Regions from separate parts of the Pseudomonas sp. MTM4 genome, predicted to be linked through region 1. Evidence: predicted binding sites of a transcription regulator. Region 1 holds the regulator's gene; the other holds the start of a gene.
The links. Region 1 encodes FliA, which starts transcription of late flagellar genes. Its sites were predicted from a motif close to CTAAAGTTTNNNNNNNNNNNGCCGNTAA; they were not measured.
Positions count from the first base shown of each region.

Region 2: GYM54_RS11565 (methyl-accepting chemotaxis protein) is a predicted target of FliA. The motif match lies at 2,262-2,289, and genes of this name have one in related genera.

Region 1 covers NZ_CP048411.1:1,593,637-1,600,749, reverse strand. Annotated here, with positions in the region: gene flhA (flagellar biosynthesis protein FlhA) at 1-348, shown strand, start outside; gene flhF (flagellar biosynthesis protein FlhF) at 364-1,644, shown strand; gene fleN (flagellar synthesis regulator FleN) at 1,736-2,563, shown strand; gene fliA (RNA polymerase sigma factor FliA) at 2,560-3,306, shown strand; gene GYM54_RS07210 (chemotaxis response regulator CheY) at 3,422-3,796, shown strand; gene GYM54_RS07205 (protein phosphatase CheZ) at 3,820-4,614, shown strand; gene GYM54_RS07200 (chemotaxis protein CheA) at 4,627-6,813, shown strand.
Region 2 covers NZ_CP048411.1:2,513,852-2,519,217, reverse strand. Annotated here, with positions in the region: gene GYM54_RS11580 (hypothetical protein) at 1-117, opposite strand, end outside; gene GYM54_RS11575 (PaaI family thioesterase) at 117-563, opposite strand; gene GYM54_RS11570 (3-hydroxyacyl-CoA dehydrogenase) at 707-2,224, shown strand; gene GYM54_RS11565 (methyl-accepting chemotaxis protein) at 2,431-3,999, shown strand; gene GYM54_RS11560 (DUF962 domain-containing protein) at 4,117-4,641, shown strand; gene GYM54_RS11555 (hypothetical protein) at 4,654-5,366, opposite strand, start outside.

The sequences.
Region 1 (7,113 bases):
GCAATTGTGCAGAACGTTGTAGGGCTTGAGCCGCAGCTGCCTGTGATCACGCTTGAGCCCAGGTTGGAACAGATATTGCTCAACAGTCTGCAGAAGGCTGGTCAGGGCTCCGAAGATGGCATTCTTCTGGAGCCCGGAATGGCCGAAAAATTGCAGCGTTCCCTGGTAGAGGCGGCACAGCGTCAGGAAATGTTGGGTAAGCCGGCGATTCTGCTGGTGGCGGGTCCGGTCCGCGCGATGCTGTCGCGCTTCGCCCGGCTCGCGGTACCGAACATCCATGTCCTCGCCTACCAGGAAATACCGGATAACAAGCAGGTCACCATCGTTTCGACGGTGGGTCAGAATTAATCGAGGGTACAGGCCATGCAGGTCAAACGTTTCTTCGCAGCCGACATGCGTATCGCCATGAAGATGATTCGTGACGAGCTGGGCGCCGATGCCGTGATCACGGGCAACCGTCGTGTCGCTGGCGGCGTCGAGCTGACGGCCATGCTTGATTACCCGATGGAGCCCGCTGCGCCCAAGAAGCCGAACGCGGCCCTGGAAGCCGAGCTGCGCAAAACCCAGGCCCGTATCGCCAGCGCCCATGCCGAGCTGAGCGCGCCGTCGCGCAGTGCCGCTGGCCAGGATCGTCAACTGCTTGACGAGAAGCCGACAGCGGTCGCTCAGCCGAAGCCGGTCGCTGCTCCGGCAGCGGCTGACTCGCGTGCGATGGAAGCCATGCAGTCCGAGCTTCAGGGGCTGCGTGAGCTGATCGAAATGCAGCTCGGCTCGATTGCCTGGGGCCACGAGCAGAACCGCCGTCCGCAGCAGGCCAATCTCTGGCGCCGGCTGCAACGTATCGGCCTGCCCGCCGACCTGTCGCGCGCCTTGCTGGAAAAGGTTGCGAATGTGTCCGAGCCGCGCCAGGCCTGGCGAATGGTGCTGGCGCACCTGGCCCAGGCGGTCAAGGTCACCAAGGTCGAGCCGCTGGAAGAGGGCGGCATCATTGCGCTGGTCGGTCCGGCCGGTGCCGGCAAGACCACCACGCTGGCGAAACTCGCGGCGCGCTACGTGCTCAAGCACGGCGCCCAGAGCATCGCCCTGGCGAGCATGGATAACTTCCGCATCGGTGCGCAGGAGCAGCTGAAGACCCTGGGCCGCATCCTCGACGTGCCGGTCATTCAGATCGATCCCAGCCAGCCGCTGAGCAAGTCACTGGAGCCGCTGGCCCGCAAGCGCCTGATCCTTATCGATACCGCAGGGCTGCCGGCCAATGATCCGATGATGCGCGCGCAACTCGATACCTTGGCCGACCGCGGTATCAAATCGAAGAACTACCTGGTGCTGCCGGCGACCAGCCAGAGCCAGGTGCTCAAGGCGACCTGGCATCACTATCGCCGTTGTGGGCTGGCCGGCTGCATTCTGACTAAACTTGATGAAGCCGGTAGCCTGGGTGACGTGCTCGGCCTCACCATTAGCCAGCATCTGCCGATCGCGTACCTCACCGATGGGCCGCGCATCCCCGACGATCTGCAACTGCCGCGCAGTCATCAGCTGGTCAGTCGCGCGGTGAGCCTGCAATCGGAGGAGAATCCCAGCGAGGAAACCATGGCCGACATGTTCTCCGGTCTGTACAACGGTTCTTCACGGAAGGTCGGATGAACGCTTTGCTCCGTGATACACACAAAGAAGACGCGTTCGGGCTGAACGCATCGAAGGCCCAAGGGCTCAAGCAAGATATAGGCGTGTGAAAATGGGTATGCATCCCGTACAGGTTATTGCAGTTACCGGCGGCAAGGGTGGCGTCGGCAAGACCAACGTGTCGGTCAATCTGGCGCTGGCGCTGGCCGATCTTGGTCGTCGGGTGGTGCTGCTCGATGCCGACCTTGGCTTGGCCAACGTCGACGTACTGCTGGGTTTGACCGCCAAGCGAACGCTGGCCGATGTCATTGCGGGCGAATGCGACCTGCGTGACGTATTGATTCAGGGGCCGGGTGGCATCCGCGTCGTGCCCGCGGCATCCGGCACGCAAAGCATGGTGCAGCTGTCTACACTGCAGCATTCAGGACTGATCCAGGCGTTCAGCGATCTCGGCAACGATATCGACGTGCTGATCATCGACACCGCGGCAGGCATTGGCGACGGTGTCGTGAGTTTCGTTCGGGCCGCGCAGGAGATTTTGCTGGTGGTGACCGACGAGCCTACTTCGATCACCGACGCTTACGCGTTGATCAAGCTGCTCAATCGTGACTATGGCATCAGCCGTTTCCGTGTGTTGGCGAACATGGCACACGCGCCCCAGGAGGGCCGCAACCTGTTCGCCAAGCTGAGCAAGGTGACCGAGCGGTTCCTCGATGTAGCGTTGCAATACGTCGGCGCGGTTCCGTACGACGAGGCGGTACGCAAGGCGGTACAGAAACAGCGCGCCGTTTATGAGGCCTATCCGCGAGCCAAATGCTCGCTGGCGATCAAGGCCATTGCGCAGAAGGTGGATACCTGGCCATTGCCGGCGACGCCGCGGGGCCATTTGGAGTTCTTTGTGGAGCGCCTCGTCAGGCCCGCCACAGAGCCTAACGACTGACCGCGGCTGGACTCGTTATGTATTACAGCAAAGCTCAGGCAAAAGACTCGCAATACCAACTCATCGATCAGTACGCGCCGTTGGTCAAGCGCATCGCCTATCACCTGCTGGCGCGCTTGCCGGCCAGTGTGCAGGTCGATGACCTGATGCAGGCCGGCATGATCGGCTTGCTCGAGGCGTCGAAGAAGTATGACGCCGGAAAAGGTGCGAGTTTCGAGACCTACGCCGGTATCCGCATCCGCGGCGCAATGCTCGACGAGGTCCGCAAGGGCGACTGGGCGCCGCGTTCGGTGCACCGCAATTCACGCATGGTCAGCGAAGCGATCCGGGCGATCGAAGCCAGAACCGGTCGCGATGCTAAAGATCAGGACGTTGCGGCCGAACTTAAATTGAGTCTCGATGAGTACTACGGCATTCTGGGCGACACTCTGGGCAGCCGCTTGTTCAGCTTCGATGATTTGCTGCAGGAAGGTGAGCACGGGGAGTTTGGAGAGGATGCCGCCAGCGCCCATCCGGAGCCGTCCCGCGATCTTGAAGACGAGCGTTTTCAGCAGGCGCTGGCCGAGGCCATCGGCAACCTGCCCGAGCGTGAAAAGCTGGTGCTTTCGCTGTATTACGACGAAGAATTGAATTTGAAGGAAATCGGCCAGGTGCTAGGGGTCAGCGAATCGCGAGTGAGCCAGTTGCACAGTCAGTGCGCGGCGCGCCTGCGGGCTCGCCTTGGCGAGTGGCGCGGGCGCTGATCGATTCGCAAAAAAGCACTATAGGCCGCTTACGAGCTTCATTCATGAGGCCCGCAACAGACCGTGAGCAGGTTCTGGGGATTCGGGATTTACGGAGGTTTACTTGGACAAGAATATGAAAATCCTCATCGTCGATGATTTCTCGACCATGAGACGGATCATCAAGAACCTCTTGCGCGATCTGGGCTTTACCAACACTGCCGAGGCAGATGACGGCACCACCGCGCTGCCGATGCTCAAGAGCGGCGGCTTCGATTTCCTCGTCACTGACTGGAACATGCCCGGCATGAGCGGCATCGATCTGCTGCGTGCCGTCCGTGCCGACGAGCGCCTGAAGCATCTGCCCGTATTGATGGTCACCGCCGAGGCGAAACGCGACCAGATCATCGAGGCCGCGCAGGCGGGCGTAAACGGTTATGTGGTCAAGCCATTCACGGCTCAAGTGCTCAAAGAGAAGATCGAAAAGATCTTCGAGCGCGTCAACGGCTGAAGCAGTAACGCCGCGAGGGCACTATGACGCAAGCAGACCAAAGCCTGGCGGAGTTCGAAGCGACTCTGAAGGCTCACGCACCCCAACTGATCGAGAGTTTGCAGCAGGGCCGCTTCGACGAAGCGGCACAGATGTTCAACGAGCTCAATCAGGCCCGTAATAACGGGCTTTACCAGGAAGTCGGCAAGCTGACCCGCGAGCTGCATAACGCCATCGTCAAGCTCGAGATGGATACCTGCGCTACGGGCGGCGATCCGTCACCCATCACCGACGCCACCGATCGTCTTTCCTATGTCGTGGAAATGACCGAAAAGGCCGCCAACCGCACCATGGATCTGGTCGAGGAGTCGGCGCCGCTGGTGAACTACGTCAGTTACGAAGCGCAAAGCCTGGTCGCCGACTGGCAGCGCTTCATGCGCAGAGATATGAACGCCGAGGAGTTTCGGGAGCTGGTTCGCCGCATTGACCAGTATCTGCAACGCTCCCTGAGCGACAGCAGCCAGCTGTCGCAGAATCTCAGTGAAATCATGTTGGCGCAGGATTTCCAGGACTTGACCGGTCAGGTGATCAAGCGGGTGACCCGGCTGATCACTGAGCTCGAAAGCAACCTGCTCAATCTCGTGTTGATGGCCGGCCAAGTCGACCGCGTAGCGGGCATTCAGCATGACCGCGAAGCGATGCGCGTCGAGCAGGAAAAGAAAAAACAAGAAAAAGAGCCTTCCAATGGTGAAGGTCCGCAGATGCATGCCGATATACGTGAGGATGTCGTATCCGGGCAGGACGATGTCGATGATCTGCTTTCGAGCCTGGGCTTTTAGGGGAAGGTGAATATGAGCTTCGACGCCGATGAAGAAATCCTCCAGGACTTCCTGGTAGAGGCCGGCGAGATTCTCGAACTATTGTCAGAGCAGCTGGTGGAGCTGGAAAGCAGCCCCGATGACACCGCCTTGCTCAATGCGATTTTTCGCGGTTTCCATACGGTAAAAGGCGGTGCCGGCTTTCTCCAGCTACATGAGCTGGTCGAGTGCTGTCATATTGCTGAAAACGTCTTCGACATCCTGCGCAAGGGTGAGCGTCGCGTCGACTCGGAATTGATGGATGTCGTGCTGCAGGCATTGGATTCCGTCAATGAAATGTTTGCCCAGGTTAGAGAGCGCACCACGGTAACCCCGGCGACTCCAGAACTGCTGGCGGCGCTGACGCGTCTGGCCGAACCGGCCGGGGACGAGCCGGTCGTCGAGACCCTTGTCGAGCCCGAGCCCGAGCCCGAAGCCGCGACGGCGGACAACGAATTCGAGCAGTTCCTTGGCGCGCTGGAAAATTCCGCCGAGGCCTCGACCGCAAGCGTCAGCGATGAGATCACTGACGACGAATTCGAATCCTTGCTTGATCAGCTTCATGGCAAAGGCCAGTTTGCGGCGGAGCCCATTCCGGCATCGGCCGCACCGCTCGCTGAAGCGCCTGTCAGCGACGAGATTACCGACGACGAATTCGAGGCGTTGCTCGACCAGCTGCACGGCAAGGGTCACTTCTCCGAGCCGGCTTCTGCTGCGCCTGCGCCGCCTGTCGAGGCGAACAAGCCTGCTGCAGCAGGGGGTGATGAAATCACCGACGACGAGTTCGAAGCCCTGCTGGACCAGTTGCACGGCAAAGGTAAGTTCGAACCCGAAGCGGCGCCCGTAATTCCAACACCTGCTCCGGCCGCTCCTGTCGCCGCTGCATCCTCTGCAAAGAAAAGCGCGCCCGCGAAATCCGCGCCTGCGGCAGCGCCAGGCAAAGCCGCCGCTGCTCCGGCCAAAACGGACACGGCAGCCAAAGCTGCCCCTGCACCCGAAAAGCCGGCGAGCGAAGCCGAGACTACTGTGCGGGTCGATACCGCGCGGCTCGATGAAATCATGAACATGGTCGGCGAGCTGGTGCTGGTGCGTAACCGTCTGGTGCGCCTGGGCTCCAATAGCGGCGACGAAGCCATGGCCAAGGCCGTATCCAATCTGGATGTGGTGACCGCCGATCTGCAAAGTGCCGTGATGAAAACGCGCATGCAGCCAATCAAGAAGGTCTTCGGGCGCTTTCCGCGACTGGTTCGGGATCTGGCCCGCAGCCTCAAAAAAGAGATCAACCTGGAACTGGTCGGTGAAGAAACCGATCTGGACAAGAACCTCGTCGAAGCACTGGCCGATCCGCTGGTGCACTTGGTGCGCAACGCCGTCGACCACGGTATCGAGACGCCGGAGGAGCGCGAAGCAGCCGGCAAGCCTCGCACCGGCAAGGTCGTGCTGTCGGCCGAGCAGGAAGGCGACCACATCCTGCTACTTATCACCGACGATGGCAAAGGAATGGACGCCGAGGTTCTGCGTGCCAAGGCGGTCGAGAAAGGCTTGCTGGACAAGGATGCGGCCGACCGCCTGAACGACCTGGAATGCTACAACCTGATCTTCGCACCGGGCTTCTCTACCAAATCGGAGATCTCCGACGTGTCCGGCCGCGGTGTCGGCATGGACGTGGTCAAGACCAAGATTTCCCAGCTCAACGGCACGGTCAACGTGTTTTCCGCCAAGGGCCAGGGCTCGCGTGTGGTCATCAAGGTACCGTTGACGCTGGCGATCATGCCCACGCTCATGGTGATGCTCGGCAACCAGGCGTTCGCGTTCCCGCTGGTGAGTGTCAACGAGATATTCCACCTTGATCTGTCCCGCACCAACGTGGTGGACGGCCAGGAAGTGGTGATCGTGCGCGACAAGGCGCTGCCGCTGTTCTACCTCAAACGCTGGTTGGTGCGTGGTGCCGAGCAGGAGGAGCAGCGCGAGGGCCATGTGGTGATTCTGAACGTCGGCAATCAGAGCATCGGCTTCGTCGTCGATCAGCTGGTGGGCCAGGAGGAAGTAGTCATCAAGCCGTTGGGCAAGATGCTGCAGGGCACACCGGGCATGTCCGGCGCGACCATCACCGGCGATGGCCGCATCGCCTTGATCCTCGATGTTCCGAGCATGCTCAAGCGCTACGCGCGCCGGATCTGATCGGTTCGCAGCGGCCCCGAGCGGGCCGCCGTCGCTAGGGTCTGTTGACGTTTCGTTTGCGGCCGCGCCGGAGCCTGTTTTTGCGCGGAGCAAGGCATGAGGAGAGAAGTTTGGTTATTCCAAATGAACGACGAATAACGCCGCGCCGCGCAAAAACAGGCCCGGCGCGAAGGGTTGCGCGGCAAATGACGCCATGCGGCGTTGCGGGACTTGGCAAGGGAACAACCATTACCTGCGTCCCGCGCCTTGCCTGGCGTCATTTGGCGCAGCAACGCGGCTCGCGCCGAAGCGTCAACAGAC
Region 2 (5,366 bases), 920 kb from region 1:
CCAATGCCAGACGAAGAACACTGCCAGCAAGATGCCGCTGGCGACACTCAGCGGCTGCAGTCGGGTGATCAGCGCCAGTAGTTCGAAGAGTAGCGCCAGTGGCAGCAACACGCTCATTAGGCCGGCAGCTCACGACGCAGGGCGCCACGCTTGAACACGCCTTCGCCGAACGCGATCAACCGATCCTGGTCATCCAGCAGATCGCAGCTGGCCATGAATACCTTGTGCCCGGCCGAGCGGCAGCAGGCAATTGCCCTGACCTGACAGCCCGCAGCAGCGGGCGCGCTGAAATTGATGTTCATGGACAGTGTCAGTGCGACGCGGCGCTCGGCCGGGTCCGGCTCCCAGGTGCCGCACAACCCCATGGCGACATCCATCAGCGTCGCCATGACCCCGCCGTGCATGTTGCTAGCATTGTTCAGGTGGCGCGGCAGCAGATCCAGCGCGAGGACGGCGTGCTCCGGACCGTAAGCCAGCAGTTGGCAGCCGATGTCTTGGAAGAAGCCGGTAACGGAGGCCTGAACCTGCTGCAATTGCGCAGGTGAATATAAAGAAGTGGACATGGCGTTTCGGTCGACGATGGCTTGCTAAGGAGACTGGCAGTCTTTAGGCTCTGGGTCAATCAAGGCGAAATGTTATTCCGCACTGCGGAATTTTAAAGGTGGATCCGAACAGTCGCAACGCTATCTTCATCGAGGAGGTTCGTATGTTTTCCCGTATCGGCATCATCGGCGCTGGCGCCATGGGGCGCGGCATCGCGCAGTTATTTGCTAGCGCTGGTCAGCAGGTCTGGCTGTATGACAGTCGTCCCGAAGCCATTGAGCAGGCGCTGCAATTCAACTGTGAACTGCTCGAGCGCAGCGTAGCCAAGGGTCGCTTGAGTGCCGATCAATTGCCTGCGGTTCTGGAGCGCATGCAGCCGGCCCATCAGCTGACCGAACTGGCCGGCTGCGATTTGCTGGTCGAGGCCATCGTCGAGAACCTCGAGGCCAAACAGAGCCTGTTCGTCGAACTGGAGGGCTTGATCGCCGCCGACGCCGTGCTCGCGACCAATACCTCGTCGCTATCGGTGACTCGCATCGCCAGTGCCTGCGCGCGGCCCGAGCGGGTAGCCGGCTACCACTTCTTCAATCCGGTGACCTTGATGAAGCTGGTCGAAGTGGTTCGCGGCGAGCGCACCGACCCTGCGGTTATCGAGCGGCTGGTGCAGCTGGCCGAGCATGCCGGTCACTTTCCAGCAATCACACCCGACACGCCCGGCTTTCTGGTCAACCACGCCGGCCGGGCCTACGGCACCGAGGCACAACGCATCCTCAGCGAGGGCATTGCCACGCCGGAGCAGATCGACCGCATCCTGCGCGACGGTCCCGGTTTCCGCATGGGGCCGTTCGAACTGTTCGATTTGACCGGACTGGACATTTCCCATGCGGTGATGGAGTCGGTGCACGACCAGTTCTATTACGACCCGCGCTATACGCCGTCCTATCTCGCTGCGCAGCGGGTGGCCGCCGGGCTGCTCGGGCGCAAGACCGGGCAGGGGTTTTACCGCTACGAGAATGGTCAGCAGATTCGCTCGCCGGAGCCTCGCTTCGAGCCGGTGACCCTCGATCGACCGTTCTGGCTCGACAGCATCGAGCCCGAACTGCGTAGCCATATTGGCGCGGTCCTGCAACAGGCCGGCGCGGTGCTCGAAGACGGCGTCGATCCGTCGAGCCAGGCGATCTGCCTGATCACGCCGTTGGGCGAGGACGCCAGTAACTATATCGAGCGGCTGGCGCTACCGGCCGTGCGTACCATTGCTCTTGACCCGTTCAGCGACCTCGATAAGCGCCGCGTGCTGATGCGCCAGCCCGCGCTGGATCCGGCGCTGGAAGCGCAGGCGCGCCAGGCGCTGGGTGCGGATGGCGTGCCGGTAGAGGTGATCAACGACTCACCGGGCTTCGTCAGCCAGCGCATCATTGCCAGCATCGTCAACCTCGGCTGCGAAATTGCCCAGAAGGGCATCGCATCACCGGATACGCTCGATCGCGCCGTGACGGTTGCGCTCGGCTATCCGAAGGGGCCGCTGGAATTCGCCAATCACTACAATCCCGCACGAATCCTCACGATTCTGGAAGGCATGCAGACCTGCTACGGCCACGAGCCACGCTATCGTCCGAGCCCATGGCTGCGGCGGCGGGTACAGCTTGGGCTGCCGCTGACCGCGCCGGATGCGCCGCGCTGAACGTATCCGGAGCGTTCAATCGGCCTTGAGAGGGCGGCTTAAGGTTGGCAACGTGCTGCCGTTAACCCGGTAGACCCGGATGCCGGGCGGCGTGACGTACTGTCCATGCCGCTTGATAAAGGCCAGTTGCTACCAAGGAGTTATGTTCATTGGTGGCCAAGAGGGGTACAACTCGCTCGTTACCGGATGAAAACAAGAGGCCATCGATGCGCCCTGCCTTCCGCCTACACCCCAATGTCTGCCTGTTGCACGCGGTCTCGCTCCTGGCGCTTTTGTCCTTCCTTGAGTGGATGAAGCTGCCGTTCTACCTCACCGCCCTCTCGATATTGCTGCTCAGCCTATGGCCCTGGTTAGGTCCGTGGCGCGTCCAGACGGATCCGCCTAGTCCAGGCGACGCCAATGCCCAGAGCTCTGCTGCGCTGAGCAAAAGCCTTTCGCGCCACACTTGCCACAACGCTCTGTCGGCGGCTCAAGTGTCATTCAGTGCCGAGCAACTGGCGGCACGCCTGCAATCGCAGCTGGCGGCGATCAGCGAGATAGCCAATGGCGCCGAGGCGATGACCGCGACCGAGCAGGACAGCGCCAGTCGCGCGGGCCATGCACTTGAGGCCGCCGAAGCGGTGCGGCGCAGCAGCGTCAGCGGTCGAGCCGAACTGCAGCATGCGATCGAACGCATGCAGCGGCTCAGCGCACAGACCGAAGCCAGTCGCGAGCTGCTCGACGGGCTCTCTGCGCGCACTGAAGAGATACGTCAGATCACAGATGTGATCCAGTCCATCGCCAGCCAGACCAACCTGCTTGCGCTCAACGCGGCGATCGAGGCCGCGCGTGCCGGGGAGGCCGGCCGCGGCTTCGCGGTGGTCGCCGATGAGGTGCGCAACCTCGCCGGGCGCACCAGCAGCGCCACCGAAGCGGTCGGACGGATGGTGAGTGATATCCGCGAGCAGAGCGGGGCAGTGGTCAGCCATATCCAGAAACAGGCCAGCGAACTCGACGAAGCTGCCGAGCAGATTGCAGGCACCGGCGCCCAGCTCACCGGTATTGCCGATCTGGCTGGCAATGTCGAAACCCAGGTGGCGGAAATTGCCTCCGGTACCGCCAACAATCACGAGCGACTCGCGCAGCTTTTCGTAGCACTGGACCAACTGCGTGGTGACGTGCTGGAGAGTGAGACTCAAACCCGTCAGCTGGAGCAGTCTGCAGAGAAGCTCGTCGGCCAGGCGGAAACAGTCAGCGAGCAGCTCGCCGAAGTGCAGCTCGACGACTATCACCAGGGCATCTTCGATCTGGCACGAGAGGGCGCGGCGGCTATCGGTGCGCGCTTCGAGGCGGATCTGCAAGCCGGTCGGCTGACGGTCGATGATCTTTTCGATCGCAATTACCAAGCGCAGCCGGGGACCAATCCGATCCGCTATAGCACTCGCTTCGATCGTTATGCCGACGAAGTCCTGCCGGCCATTCAGGAGCCGTTGCTTGAGCGTAACGATGCTCTGATCTATGCCATCGCCACTACGCCGGATGGCTACGTGCCGACCCACAACCGCGCCTTCAGCCAGCCTCCGGTCGGCGATCCGGAGGTCGACAAGGTCAAGAGTCGCAGCAAGCGGCTGTTCAATGACCGCACCGGCGGGCGCTGTGGCAGCCACCAGCGCAAGGTGCTGTTGCAAACCTATAGCCGCGACACCGGTGAGTTGATGCATGACCTTTCGGTGCCGATCATGGTGGGCGGCCGACATTGGGGTGGCCTGCGATTGGGCTATCGCCCCGAGCCTTAGCGGGCAATGGTGCGTTGGCACAAGCGCCTTGACCTTTGGCACTCGTCCACCACGGGTTGCCGCCCCGCATATCGACAAGCTGGCTAAGCTTGCCGGACAGCATCTGGAGCTCGCCCTATGAAAACCCTGACCGACCACTTGGCGCAGTACGCTGCCTATCACCGCGACCCGCGCAACCTGCTCAGCCATTTCATTGGCATTCCGATGATCGTGCTGGCCGTCGCGGTGTTGCTGTCGCGTCCCGGCGTGGAGGTTTCTGGACGTTGGCTGAGCCCGGTTGCGTTGGTCGCATTGGCGTCGGCGCTGTTCTATCTGCGGTTGGACTTCCGCTTCGGCGCGCTCATGGGGGTGGTGTTGCTGCTCTGCGTCTGGGTCGGTGCGCAGCTGGCGCAGCAGACGACCGCCATCTGGCTGAGCGCGGGGGTTGGATTGTTCGTGGTGGGCTGGATCATCCAATTCGTCGGGCATTACTACGAAGGTCGCAAGCCCGCATTCGTCGACGATCTCACCGGGCTGATCATCGGGCCGCTATTCGTCGCGGCTGAACTGGGGTTCATGCTCGGCTTGCGCGAGCCGTTGCGTCAGGCCATCGAGGCGCGAGTCGGGCCGGTACGGCTGCGTCAGCGCCCGATCGATGCCTGACCTGGCGCACCGTCAGGGAACGAGCGCCATCCACTGATCGCTGAGACTGCGGGCATGGCGGTCCACCATGATCGGCGCGAACGGCCGGCCAGACGCGGTATTGAAGCTGTTGTTTCCGCTGTTCATGTCTTCGAGCGCCACCTTGAGGAAATCCCAGCGGGTCTTCAGCTTGGCGATGGCTGGATTCGATTGGCTGTCCAGGGCGGCGAGTTGCTCATCGATGGAGGGCACCAGGTGCCGCTCGTCCTGCCCAAGGTAGGTGTCCGGTTGTTCGCGAGCCGTTTCGAAGGAGCCCACGTAGGCGCGGCTCAGGTACTGAACGGTCAGGTATTCCACCTTGGCTGGCAGTTCGGCGCGGAAGTCAGCGCCTTGCTGGCTGCGTACCTCGCTGAGGAAGTCGCGTAGCGCCTTGCTCATCTGTAGCGGCCAACCCCAGGGCATGTCGTCTTCTTCGTAACCGAAGCCAGCCCCTTCGCGCAGTGTGGCCTGCAATGTCTGATGCAGCTCGCGCAGCTTGTTACTGGCGGCGGGGAAGCTGTTCAGCGTGTCGGTTAGTGCCTTGAGGTCGCCTTCCATCCTCGCCAGATGGGCTTTCTGAAAACCTTCGCCGCGGTAGAGCAGAAGACTGCTGGCCGCACGGTTGGCATGGATCTGCATGCTTTCCAGAGCGGTGAAGGATTGAGCCTGGGCGGAATTGAGCAGCGCTGGGAACCAGCTCGCCAGCA